Regions from separate parts of the Nonomuraea sp. NPDC049504 genome, predicted to be linked through region 4. Evidence: riboswitches for the same ligand, from Rfam matches in the RefSeq annotation. Region 4 holds a riboswitch; each other region holds the start of a gene.

Region 1 (3,181 bases), on a different contig from region 4:
GCGCTCTTCGCCGTGCTGATCATCGTGGTCCTCATCGACGCCGCCCGCATCTGGATCAAGGCGATCCGGCTGCGCGAGCCGCTGCCCGACACGGAGGCGCCGTTCCAGGAGTCGACGATCGTGGCGCCGTCGGGGCTCATCGCCACCCGCGAGGAGAAGGAGCTGATGGCGAAGTCGCCGTGACGGTCAGGGGGCGAGCCAGGCGGCCGTGGGCCAGCCCTCGCGCCGCCACGCGCTGTCCCAGAACATCCACTCGTACGCCGCCGCCCGCCCGTACGCCTGCGCCATCGCCTCACGGGTGTCAGGGAGGGAGGCGGCGGCGAGCCGGTCGGTGATGGCCTTGGCCCGCTCGACGGAGGCGGCGAACCCGGGGTCGGAGTAGGTGGAGATCCACTTCGCGTACGGGTGCGCGGGGTCGTCGCCGGCCTTGGCGAGCAGCGCGGTGCCGACGTCCTGGTAGATCCAGAAGCACGGCAGCACCGCCGCCGCGATCACCGGGTAGGGCGCCGACAGGGCCGTGGCCTGCAGGAACGACGAGTACGCCAGGCACGTCGGCGAGGTCACGATGCCCTTGACGGCCGCGCCCAGCTCCTCGATGTAGCCGGAGTGCAGCTCGCGCTCGGCGACCAGCGCGGTGTGCGCGCTCATGGCCCAGAACGCCGCCTCGTCGGAGTCGTCGGCGCGGACCGAGGCGGCCGCCAGCGCCTTCGAGAACGCCTCGAGGTAGCGGGCGTCCTGCACCATGTAGAAGGCGAACGTCTCACGGTCGAGCGAGCCGTCGCCGAGTGCCGTCACGAAGGGGTGCTCGTGGATGGCGCGCATCAGCTCGGACGTGCGCTGCCAGATGTCATCGCAGAACATCGCGTCTCTTTCGCGAAGAAGGGGGCGGGGTTACCAGGCGTTGTGGAAGTGGTGGACGGGGCCGTGGCCGTGGCCGACCCCCAGCGAGTCGGCGGCGCGCAACGCCTGCGTCAGGTAGTCCTTCGCGGCGCGCACCGCACTCGGCCAGTCGTCGTGGCGGGGCCGCAGCGCCGCGATCGCCGAGGACAGCGTGCAGCCCGTGCCATGGGTGTTGCGTGTCGGCACCCGCGGCGCGGCCAGCTCGATCGTGCCCTCGGGGGTGGCCAGCACATCGACGCAGGTGTCGCCGTCGAGGTGGCCGCCCTTGAGCAGCACCTGCCGGGCGCCGAGCGCGCGCAGCCTGGCCGCCTGCGCGTGCATCTCGGGCAGCCCGCTCGCCTGCGGCTCGCCGAGCAGGTCGGCCGCCTCGGGCAGATTGGGGGTGATGAGGTCGGCGCGCGGCAGCAGCGTGCGGCGCAGCTCGCTCACCGCGTCGGCGGGCAGCAGCCGGTCGCCGCTCTTGGCGACCATGACGGGGTCGAGCACGACATGAGGCGGCCGGTACGTGTCGAGCGCCGCCGCCACCGCCTTGATCAGGTCGGCGTCGCCCAGCATGCCGATCTTCACGGCGTCGGCGGGCACGTCGGTGAGCAGGGTGTCGAGCTGCTGGGCCACGAACGCGGCCGGCACCTCGTGGATGCCGGTCACGCCCGTCGTGGTCTGCGCCACGAGCGCGGTGACGACCGTCATGCCGTACGCGCCGAGCGCGGAGAAGGTCTTGAGGTCGCCCTGGATGCCGGCCCCGCCACTCGGGTCGGTGCCCGCGATGGTCAGGACCTTGGGTACGGCGTTCGCTGCCATGACGTCCCTTCGCTAGTGCGAACTAGATCAGGTTCGACGGGTGTGATCTCAGCCCGGCTTTCCGGGCACCCCGCGTCAACGGCTCACTCTAACAGGCCGGGTTGTTGACCACACGTTCGAGTGTGGGCATCGTAGGGCGGGTGGCCGCTGACGAGACGCGCGACGGGGTCTCCCTGACCAACCTCGACCAGCCCCTCTTCGACGGCGCCGACGCCACGAAACGGGACCTGGTCGACTACCTCGACGCGGTCGCGGGCCGGATGGTGCCCGTGCTGCGCGACCGGCCGCTCTCGGTCATCCGGGTACGCCCAGGGCAGGAGCCGTTCATGCAGAAGAACCTGCCCAAATACGCTCCCGACTGGGTGCGGTCGGTGACCGTGTGGGCGGACTCCTCGCGGCGGCAGGTCACGTACGCGCTGTGCGACGACCGCAGGACGCTGCTCTGGTTCGCCAACCAGCGGGCCGTCGAATACCACCCGGCGCTCTACGCCGGTGAGCACCCCACGCACATGGTGCTCGACCTCGACCCGCCCGAGCATGACTCCTTCGCGCCGGCCGTCCGGGGCGCGCACCTCGTCAGGCAGGCGCTCGCCGACTGCGGGCTGGCCGGGGCCGTCAAGACCAGCGGGGCCAAGGGGGTGCACGTGTTCGTGCCCGTCGTGCCGGGCACCGCGATGGACGACCTGGCCGCCGCCACCCGGGCGCTGGCCGCCCGCGCCGAGCGGCTGGACCCTTCGCTGGCCACCACCGCGTTCATCAGGGAGGACCGCGAGGGCAAGGTGTTCCTCGACTCCACGCGGGCGGGCGGCGCGACGGTGGCGGCCGCCTACAGCCCGCGGATCCGGCCCGGCGTGCCCGTCTCGTTCCCCGTGGCGTGGGACGAGCTCGACGGCGTCCGGCCTGGCGAGTTCACCATCCGCACCGCTGTCGAGCGGCTGGGTGAGGGCGACCCGTGGGCCGAGCACATGCCGGCGCCGCAGGCGCTGCCCGCCGACCTCGTCGAGGAGGGGCACACGATCCCGGTGGCGCGCGTGCAGGCGATGCACGAGGGCAAGCGCCGCGCCCGCGCCCGCCGCGCCGATTAGCCGCCCGCCGCGCCGGGCCGCCCGCCCGCGGCTGGCGGCGCGGCCGGCATCCCGGCCGGCATCCCGGCCGGCGGCAGTCTTCACCGGCGCGGAGGGCGCTCGACGGCTCGCTTGGCCTTCGACGTGCGCGGCATCCCGCCACGCACCGCCACGCACTGCCCCGTAGCCCGCCCCGTAGCCCGCTTCGCCGGGGCGAGAGCAGTCTCGCCCCGGTCGCGGTCAGCGGGTGATGGTGACGTCGTCCACGCCGGCCTCCACGAGGGAGGCGCCTGAGGCGTCGGCGGCGTCGATGAGGATGCGGACGGTCTGGCCCGCGTAGGCGTTCAGGCTCGCCGTCGCGGTGGTCCAGGCGCCGTTGCGGTTGGTGGCGGCGCCGGGCTGGTCGAGCACGGTCG
Region 2 (3,181 bases), on a different contig from region 4:
CCGCGGGGTCGAGCCGCCGCATCGCCACCGTGGTCAGCTCGGTGCCGGACGCCGCCAGCGCCTGGTCCAGCACCTCCAGCGAAGGGGCGCCGCCGGTGCCCATGATGAGCCGGGAGGAGAACTTCTCGCCGGCGATGATCAGCTCATCCACCTTGCACCGCCGTCAGCACCTCCACGCGGTCACGGTCGCTGAGCGCCGTCGTCTCCCAGGCGCCGCGGGTGACCACCTCGTCGTTCACGGCCACGGCCACTCCGGTGGTGGCCGTCGTCAGCGTACGCACGGCCTGCGCCACGGTGGTGCCGTCGGCCAGCTCGTGCGCGGACCCGTTGATGGTAATAATCATGAAATTTCCTGAAACCTCCCCGGCGAGCACAGGGCCGCCAGCTCGCTCTCCTCGCCCATCAGGATGGCCGCCGTCAGCGGGGCCATCAGCACCCCGCCCCGGTGGTGTCCCGTCGCGTACGTCAGCCCCGGCGTCCTGCCGGGACCGATCACCGGCAGGTTGTCGGGCGTGCCGGGACGCAGCCCCGCCACCACGTCGGCGACCTCCAGCTCGGTGACGCCGGGCACCAGCTCCCTGGCGTCGCGCAGCAGCTCGTACAGGCCGCCCGCGGTCACCCTCGTGTCGTAGCCCAGCTCCTCCTGGGTGGCGCCGACCACCAGCTCGCCGTCGCCCCGGGGGACGAGGTAGACCGGCGAGCCGTGGACGGTGCCGCGTACGCAGCGGGTGAGCAGCGGCTGCGGCGAGCGCAGGCGCATGATCTGGCCCTTGACCGGCCGCACCGGCACCTCCGCCAGCTCACCGCTCCACGCCCCGGCCGCCAGCACCACCCGCCCGGCCGCCAGCACCTCACCTCCGGCTCGTCCGCCCGTGGCGGCGAGGGGTGCGGAACCGCGGCCTTCACCGGGTACGGCGGGCGGCTCGGCGAGGCGGACACCGGTGACGGCGCCGTCCGTGCGGACCAGCTCGCTCACGCGGGCCCGCACGACGGGGACGCCGCGCCGCTCCAGGGCGGCCAGCAGCGCCGCCGTCACCCGGCGCGGGTTCACCCACGCGTCGCCCGGCGCCAGCAGCCCGCCGCGCACCGACGGGGCCAGCATCGGCTCAAGCCGCCGGCACTCGCGCCCGGTCAGCCGCTCGACCGGCAGGTCCAGCTTCTCCATGAACGCGGCCAGCTCATCGAGCGCCGCCATGTCATCGGCCCCGAACGCCACGTCCAGCGTCCCCTCGGCCCGCAGATCCAGCCCGCCCACCTCTTCGGGCCCAGCGGGTGGAAGGGCGGCGTCCTCGGCCAGGGCGCTGGCGAAGGCGGGCCAGCGGCGCAGGGCCGCGACGCCCAGCCGCAGCAGCGGCGCCTCGGTGTAGGTGACCTCGCTGACCGGCGCCAGCATCCCGGCGGCCGCGTGGGAGGCCCCGGAGGCGGGTGCCGGGTCGACGACGGTGACCGGCCGCCCCTCGCGCGCCAGCCGCCAGGCCACGGACAGCCCGACGACCCCGCCGCCCACGATCACATCCATGATCCGCTCCCTTCGCCGGCATGATCCGGATCAGGTGTCTTGCGGTCGAAGGCCCGCTGCAGCCTTCCTCTCAGCCCGGTCACGGCCGGACTCCCGCGCGTCTTTCCGTCCACAGCCTACGGCCTCGGTGCCGGGTCCACGCACCGCCCCCGTTATGGTCATGACCGTGGAGCATGTCGTGGTGGTGGGAGCGGGACTGTCGGGAGTGCGCACGGTGGAGGCCCTGCGCGGGCGCGGCTATGCCGGTCGCCTGACGCTGCTGGGCCAGGAGCGCCATCGCCCCTACGACCGCCCGCCGCTGTCGAAGGCGGTGCTCAAGGGCGACGCCGACACCAGCTTCATCGACACCGACCTCGAGCGGCTCCAGGTCGACTTCCGTCCAGGGGTCGCGGCGAAGTCGCTGCGCGCGGGCGTCGTGGAGACCACCGAGGGCGAGCTCGACTACGACGGCCTGGTCATCGCGACCGGCGCCGACCCGATCAGGCTGCCGGGCGACGGCCCTCAGCACGTCCTGCGCACCCTCGACGACGCCCACGAGCTGCGCGTGATGCTCGTCCCGGGCGCGCGGGTCACGGTCATCGGCGCGGGCTGGATCGGCGCCGAGGTGGCGACGGCGGCCCGCCGCGCGGGCTGCGCGGTGACGGTCATCGAGGCCGCCCAGGCCCCGCTCGCCAGCGCGATTGGCACGGAGCTCGGCGCCCGCACGATCCCCTGGTACGACGGCATCGACCTGCGCCTCGGCACCATGGTCGAGTCGGTCGACGAGGGCGGCGTCCGCCTGGTGGGCGGCGAGTTCGTCGAGTCCCACGTCGTCGTCACCGGCATCGGCGTGCGCCCGGCCGTCGAGTGGCTGGCCGACGCCGACATCGACCTGCACAACGGCGTCGTCACCGACGAGCACCTGCGCACCTCGCTGCCCGGCGTGGTCGCGGTGGGCGACTGCGCCGCCTGGTGGTCGCGCCGCTGGGGCGCCCGCCTCAGGGTCGAGCACTGGGACACCGCGATCAACGCCCCCGAGGTCGCCGCCGCGACGCTGATGGGGGAGGAGGCGGTCTACGACCCGGTGCCGTACTTCTGGTCGGAGCAGTTCGGCCACATGCTCCAATACGCCGGCCACCACGCGTCGGGCGAGCGGATCGTGCACCGGGGCGAGCCCGAGGGCAAGTGGTCGGCCGTCTGGCTCACGGCGGACGATAGGCTTGCCGCGGTGCTGGCCGTGGACCGGCCGCGCGATCTCGTGCAGGGCCGGCGCATCATCGAGGCGGGTCACCGGCTGGACACGGAACGCCTGGTAGATCCACAAGTGGCCCTACGAGATTGTGTTGTTTGAGCAAGGACGGCATGTGGTAGTTGTGGTTTCGTGACGCTTTCTGTTGCACAGATCGACCGGGAGACCGACCAGCTCGTCGACGAGTGGCTCACCCTCCCCGAAGTGGCCTCACGCCTCGATCTCTCGATCGGGCGGGCCAAGCAACTCCTGAAGGACCACAAGCTGCTCGGCGTGCGCCGTGGCAGCGGCGGGCCACAGGTGCCCGCGGTGTTCCTCGACGGAAAGGACGTGATGAAGGGCCTGCCAGGCACGCTCACCGTGCTCCAGGACGCCGGCTACGACGACGTCGAGGCGCTGCGCTGGCTCTTCACCCCCGACGAGTCACTGCCAGG
Region 3 (3,181 bases), on a different contig from region 4:
CGAAGCCGAGCGCCTCGCGCACCCCCGTCCAGAGCGCGTCCCACTGCGGGAAGGTCGGCGTCGAGGTGGTCAGCCAGTACGCGGCGAAGCCCAGCGCCCAGGGCACCAGCATTGACCAGCGCGACGGTGCGTCCTCGGCGGTGTTCCAGCCCTCGCCGCGGCGCAGCACGAAGTAGTCGACCGCGAGCACCGCGAACATCGGCACGAACACGGCGCCGATCACGCCGAGGAACACGCCGTAGGAGTTGACGTCCGCGAAGAGCGCGATCACGACCGTCACCACGCCGATGGCGGTCGAGAGGATCCGGCGGTCCACCCGCGGCATGAGGTTCTGCAGCGACATGGTGGTGGAGTAGACGTTGGCGAAGGACTGGTCGGTCTCGCGCAGCACCAGGATGCCGAAGAACAGCGCGCCCAGCGGCACCGCCACGAACGGCGTGAAGACCGACGTCGCGTCGGCCAGCACGCCGTCGGCGCCCGCCAGGGCCACCGCGTAGACGCCGAGCCCCAGGCAGGCCACCTGGGCCAGCGTGTAGCCGCCGACCACGCCGGTGAACGCGGCGCGTCCCGACCGCGAGTGGCGGGCGAAGTCGGCCGCCATCGGCACCCACGACACCGACAGCGCGATCACGTAGTCGACGGCGGCGGGGAAGGCCGTCCAGCTCCCGCCCTCGGGTGAGGGGGCCTCGCGCAGGAAGAACACCGCGAACCAGACCATCGCCACGATGACGCCGACGGTGACGTAGCGGCGCAGCAGCCGGATCGAGCCGAGCGGCCAGACGGTCAGCGCCGCCGTCAGGACGCCCGCGACGAGCACCCACACCTGGTACGGCACCGACGGGAAGATCGCGCCGGCCCCCTTGGCGATCACCCACAGCTCGAAGGCCCCCCAGCCGATCATCTGGATGATGTTCAGCAAGGTCGGGACGTAGGAGATCCTGGCCCCGAACAGCCCGCGCAGCAGCACCATGGCCGGCTTGCCGGTGCGCGTGCCCGGGATGGCCGACAGGCCCACCATGGCGGTGCCGATCAGGCTGCCCACCACGGTGGCGACCAGCGCCGCCGCGAGAGTGAGCGGCGCATTGCCCAGCGGGTCGAGCAGCAGCAGCGCTCCGGAGAAGCCGAGGAGGCTGACCCCGAGGTTGGCCCAGAGCGCGCCCTGATCGAGCACGCCCAGGGTCTTGGGCGCCTCGCCTTCGAGGGTCAGCGGAACTTCTTCGACGCCGTGCGACATCGCACACTCCCTACGCCGGCATTACCCGGACAGGTTCAGGCGGTCGGCAGCGGATGCATTGCTGCCCTCTCAGCCCGGCGACCCCGAGCTCCCGCGACGATCTGTAGTTTGCGCCCTTATCTTGCCTTAGAGAGGGTCAAATCGCCATAGTGGGCGACTTACGCCACAAAAGGCTCCTGGCCCGTCTCGCTGACCATCGGCTTCTGCGCGGCCTCCCACGACTGCATGCCGCCGCCGACGTTGACCGCCTCGCGTCCGAGCTGGTTGAGCCACGCGGCGACCTGCAGCGACCGGCCGCCCACCCGGCAGACGACATAGACCGTGCGGTCGCCGGGGACCTCCTCCACCCGGCCCTGGATCTGCGTCATGGGGATGTGGACGGCCTGCGGCGCGTGGCCCGCCAGCCATTCGTCCTGCTCGCGGACGTCGAGCAGGTAAGCGTCTGCGGGCACGGCACTGGCCTCGATCTCAGGAACGGTCATGACTCCATCATGGCGTGCCCGAAGCCGTGCACCGGACGCCCGCACCTACTTGAGCAGCTTGGACAGGCGGCGGTCGGCCAGCGGCTTGCCGCCGGTCTGGCAGGTCGGGCAGTACTGCAGCGAGGAGTCGGCGAACGAGACCTCCCTGATCGTGTCGCCGCACACGTCGCACGGCTGCCCCGCACGGTTGTGCACCCGCAGCCCCGACTTCTTCTCCGCCTTGAGATCCTTGGCCGCGAGCCCGTGCGCGCGCTCGACCGCGTCGCGCAGCGTGGTCACGATGGCCTCGTGCAGGTCGGCGAGCTGCGCGTCGGTCAGCGTCGCGGCGATCTTGAAGGGCGACATCTTGGCGGCGTGCAGCACCTCGTCGGAGTAGGCGTTGCCGATGCCGGCGATCACCTTCTGGTCGCGCAGCAGGCCCTTGATCTGGGTGCGCTTGCCGCCCACGATGCGCTTGAGCGCCTCGACGGTGAACGACTCGGCCATCGGGTCGGGGCCGAGGGCGGCGATGCCGGGCACCTCGTCCGGATTTTTCGTGACATAGACGGCGAGGCGCTTCTGTGTCCCCGCCTCCGTCAGCTCGAACCCGGGCGCCAGCCCCTCGTCGTCGGGCGCCAGCCGCACGCGTACGGCCAGCGGCCCCTTCCCCGGCCGCACCGGCTTGGCCCCCGACAGGTCGTCGCGCCAGCGCAGCCACCCGGCGCGGGCCAGGTGGATGATCAGATGCAGCCCGTCGCAGTCGAGGTCGAGGAACTTGCCGTGCCTGCTCACACCGGTGACGGTCAGCCCGCCGAGCGAGGTGACGGGCGGGTCGAACGTCTTGAGCGCCTGGATGGCCACCACGTCGATCCCCGCGATCGCGCGGCCCACGGCCCGCTCACGCAGGAAGTGGGTGAGCGACTCGACTTCGGGAAGTTCGGGCATGCCCCCAGAGTACGGCCCGCACGGAACTGTCCCCAGAACGGGAGCCATCGGGTCGTTAAGGTCAAGTGCATGACCGTGACGATCGCAGAAGAGCTCCTCCTCCTGGCACTCAGCGAGGACAAAGGCAAGCTCCTCATCAACGCGGCCACGCTCGACCTGGCGCTCTCCGGCGGCATCCTGGCCGAGCTGGCGTTGGCCGGCCGCGTCACCAAGGACGGCAAGAAGCTGGCCGTCGCCACGCCCGACCCCGTCGGCGACCGGGAGCTGGACGCCGCGCTGGAACGCATCGCGAACGACAAGGCGCGCACCCCGGAGTGGTGGGTGCGCAAGCTGCAGACGGACGACCTGCGCGACCGCCTGCTCACCCGCCTGGCCAACACCGGCGTGCTGGCCAGAGAGCGCACCAAGGCGCTCGGCATCTTCACGGTCACCCGCTGGCCCGAGCTGGACTCCGCCGTCGAGGCCGACATCAGGGAGCGGATGACGGCCGTGCTCGCGGGCGCCACCCCCGACCCCCGCACGACCGCCCTGATCGCGCTGG
Region 4 (3,181 bases):
TCCGACCGGCTGTCCTCGTACTACACGGGCGAGGTGCTGGCCCCGATCGGCGGCGAGACGCTCCCCGGCTAGCCGCGGCCTGGGCACTTGGTGGCGTCACTCCACGTAGATCGTGCCGCCGAGGCGACGGAACTCGGCGGCCTTCTCCTCGAAACCGGCCCGCCTGATGTCGTGGCTGATCCGCATCGAGCAGAACTTGGGGCCGCACATCGAGCAGAAGTGCGCGGTCTTGGCGGGCGCGGCGGGCAGCGTCTCGTCGTGGAAGGCGCGGGCCGTGTCGGGGTCGAGCGAGAGGTCGAACTGGTCCTCCCAGCGGAACTCGAAGCGCGCGTCGGACAGCGCGTCGTCCCACTCCTGCGCCTTCGGGTGCCCCTTGGCCAGGTCAGCGGCGTGCGCGGCGATCTTGTACGTGATCACGCCGGTCTTCACGTCGTCCTTGTCCGGCAGGCCGAGGTGCTCCTTGGGGGTGACGTAGCAGAGCATGGCGGTGCCGAACCAGCCGATCATGGCGGCCCCGATGCCCGAGGTGATGTGGTCGTAGCCGGGCGCGACGTCGGTGACGAGCGGGCCGAGGGTGTAGAAGGGGGCGTCGTCGCACAGCTCGCGCTGCAGGTCGACGTTCTCCTTGATCTTGTGCATGGGCACGTGTCCAGGGCCCTCGATCATGACCTGCACGTCGTGCTCGCGCGCGATCACGGTCAGCTCGCCCAGCGTGCGCAGCTCGGCGAACTGGGCCTCGTCGTTGGCGTCGGCGATCGAACCGGGCCGCAGGCCGTCGCCGAGCGAGAACGACACGTCGTAGCGGGCCAGGATCTCGCACATCTCGGCGAAGTTCTCGTACAGGAAGCTCTCGCGGTGGTGCGCGAGGCACCAGGCGGCCATGATCGAGCCGCCGCGCGAGACGATGCCGGTCTTGCGGCGCACGGTGAGCGGCACGTGCGCGAGCCGCACGCCCGCGTGCACGGTCACGTAGTCCACGCCCTGCTCGCACTGCTCGATCAGGGTGTCGCGGAAGACCTCCCACGACAGCTCCTCCGGCCGGCCCTTGACCTTCTCCAGCGCCTGGTAGATCGGCACGGTGCCGACCGGGACCGGGGAGTTGCGCAGGATCCACTCGCGGGTCTCGTGGATGTCGTCGCCGGTGGACAGGTCCATGATCGTGTCGGCGCCCCAGCGGGTGGCCCAGGTCATCTTCTCGACCTCCTCCTCGATGGAGGAGGTGACCGCGGAGTTGCCGATGTTGGCGTTGATCTTCACGAGGAAGTTGCGGCCGATGATCATGGGCTCGGTCTCGGGGTGGTTGACGTTCGCGGGGATGATGGCCCGGCCGGCCGCGACCTCGTCCCGTACGAACTCCGGCGTGACGCCCTCGCGGACCGCGACGAACTCCATCTCCTTGGTCACCAGCCCGCGCCGCGCGCAGCCGACCTGGGTGACCGGGTGCCCGGCGGCCCGCCGCTCCTCGATCCACTCGGCCCGGCGGCGCGGCAGGCCCCGCCGCAGGTCGGGCTCGTAGGAGGGGTCGGTGTACGGGCCCGAGGTGTCGTACAGCGTCACCGCCGTGCCGTTCGACAGGTTCACCTGCCGCATCGGCACCCGCAGCTCGCCGCTGTAGATCTTGGAAAAGCGCGCGTCAGTCATCGCGCAAACTCCCTTCGCCGGCATTACCCGGAGCAGGTTCTGGCGGTCGGCGGCTGGCAGCCGTCCTCTCAGCCCGGTCTCCACCGGGCTCCCGCGTTGGACGGCGGTGATCGTACCCACGCGGGGCTGGATCCCAAACCAGGGCGAAAAGGTTTGGCGGGGCTTCTCAGCGGTACGGACCCCATCAGGGGAAACATGATGAGAATCGCCGCTGTCGCAGGACTACTCGTCGTGATGGCCGCATCCGGCGCCACCGCCGCCGCCGGGGACGGCATGCAACAGCACGAGGTCAGTCAGGAGCAGTTCGACACCCTGCTGGCCCAGTGCCGCTACTCCGATACCGGTAAGGCCAAGTGCCGCAAGAACGTCAGAGAGCTCTATCGCGTCGGCCGTACCGATCCGTCGCTCGACTGCCGTACCTACTCCGGCGTGACCGTCTGCGGCACGCTCAAGCTCAGCAAGGCGGAGCGCGCGTGCGTCCGCGACTCCGAGGCCGTGGGACTGTCGTTCCGCCGCGCCGAGGTGGAGTGCTACACCGCGTCCTGAGGAGCCGAGTTGATCATCGTAGGTGTGGACGGCTCCCGTGCCGGCCTGGAGGCGGCCGGCTGGGCCGCCACCGAGGCCGTGCTGCGCCAGGTTCCGCTGACCGTCGCGCACGTCGTGCCCAAGTGGGTGTGCGAGGAGGACCAGCCCGTCCGTTACGCCGAGGTGGCGCGGTGGATGCGCGAGGAAGCGCGCACCGTGCTCACCTCCGCCAAGGACCGCGCGCTGCGCGAGCGGCCCCAGGTGCGTGTGGAGACCGTCCTGCTCCCCGGCGATCCCCGCGCGGCCCTGCTCAAGGCCGCCGCCGACGCCGAGCTGCTGGTCGTCGGCAGCAGCGGCATCGGCGGCGTGCGCGGGCTGCTGGTCGGCTCGGTCGCGTACGGGGTCGTCGCGCACGCCGAGACGAACGTCGTCCTCGTCCGCGACCGCCCCGCCACGCCCGGCGAGGTGGTGGCGGGCACCGACCTGTCCGAGTGCGCCGAGCAGGCCCTGGAGTTCGCCTTCGCCGAGGCCGAGCTGCGCGGGGCGCGGCTGCGGGTGGTCCAGGCGTGGGCCTGGCCCCAGCCGGGCGGCTTCGGGCCGGCCGACCCCGAGAGCGAGCAGGGCCACCTGCGGGCGCTGCACGAGGCGCTGTCGCCGTACCGCGCCCGGCATCCCCGCGTCGAGGCCGTCGCCGAGATCGTGCACGGGCATCCCGTGGACGTGCTGAAGGAGGCGGCGGCCGGGGCCGAGCTGCTGGTGGTGGGCTCGCGCGGGCGCGGACAGCTCGCCGGCATGCTCATCGGATCCATCAGCCAGGCCATGCTGCACCATGCGCCCTGCCCGCTGGCGGTGGTACGCGCCGCCGCCTGAAAGTTACATGCGTCCCCGCAGCTCATGCCCGCGGTCCTGACCTTCAGCTTCCCCGTTCCGCCTGCCGCTCCTTACGATCTGCGCAGGCTGACGACGGGAGATCGGACGATGCGCGCAATCGGCGCCGTGCTGGCGGGGATGGTGA

The links. Region 4 has a riboswitch for thiamine pyrophosphate ahead of thiC (phosphomethylpyrimidine synthase ThiC). Riboswitches for the same ligand answer to the same signal wherever they lie in the genome.
Region 1: another riboswitch for thiamine pyrophosphate. It lies ahead of thiD (bifunctional hydroxymethylpyrimidine kinase/phosphomethylpyrimidine kinase); the one in region 4 lies ahead of thiC (phosphomethylpyrimidine synthase ThiC).
Region 2: another riboswitch for thiamine pyrophosphate. It lies ahead of AB0K28_RS49305 (FAD-dependent oxidoreductase); the one in region 4 lies ahead of thiC (phosphomethylpyrimidine synthase ThiC).
Region 3: another riboswitch for thiamine pyrophosphate. It lies ahead of AB0K28_RS12450 (cytosine permease); the one in region 4 lies ahead of thiC (phosphomethylpyrimidine synthase ThiC).

The regions. Positions count from the first base shown of each region.
Region 1 covers NZ_JBFAPT010000021.1:31,474-34,654, forward strand. The annotation lists gene AB0K28_RS33725 (carbon starvation CstA family protein) at 1-183, shown strand, start outside; gene AB0K28_RS33730 (TenA family protein) at 187-861, opposite strand; gene thiD (bifunctional hydroxymethylpyrimidine kinase/phosphomethylpyrimidine kinase) at 892-1,701, opposite strand; TPP riboswitch at 1,689-1,784, opposite strand; gene AB0K28_RS33740 (ATP-dependent DNA ligase) at 1,842-2,786, shown strand; gene AB0K28_RS33745 (M28 family peptidase) at 3,006-3,181, opposite strand, start outside.
Region 2 covers NZ_JBFAPT010000052.1:6,489-9,669, reverse strand. The annotation lists gene AB0K28_RS49315 (thiazole synthase) at 1-103, opposite strand, end outside; gene thiS (sulfur carrier protein ThiS) at 144-344, opposite strand; gene AB0K28_RS49305 (FAD-dependent oxidoreductase) at 341-1,519, opposite strand; TPP riboswitch at 1,510-1,626, opposite strand; gene AB0K28_RS49300 (FAD-dependent oxidoreductase) at 1,680-2,849, shown strand; gene AB0K28_RS49295 (Rv2175c family DNA-binding protein) at 2,880-3,181, shown strand, end outside.
Region 3 covers NZ_JBFAPT010000005.1:219,200-222,380, forward strand. The annotation lists gene AB0K28_RS12450 (cytosine permease) at 1-1,234, opposite strand, end outside; TPP riboswitch at 1,224-1,339, opposite strand; gene AB0K28_RS12455 (rhodanese-like domain-containing protein) at 1,393-1,716, opposite strand; gene AB0K28_RS12460 (DNA-formamidopyrimidine glycosylase family protein) at 1,762-2,640, opposite strand; gene AB0K28_RS12465 (GPP34 family phosphoprotein) at 2,710-3,181, shown strand, end outside.
Region 4 covers NZ_JBFAPT010000002.1:635,072-638,252, reverse strand. The annotation lists gene AB0K28_RS06135 (SDR family oxidoreductase) at 1-72, shown strand, start outside; gene thiC (phosphomethylpyrimidine synthase ThiC) at 97-1,641, opposite strand; TPP riboswitch at 1,634-1,746, opposite strand; gene AB0K28_RS06125 (hypothetical protein) at 1,837-2,187, shown strand; gene AB0K28_RS06120 (universal stress protein) at 2,197-3,036, shown strand; gene AB0K28_RS06115 (cellulose binding domain-containing protein) at 3,145-3,181, shown strand, end outside.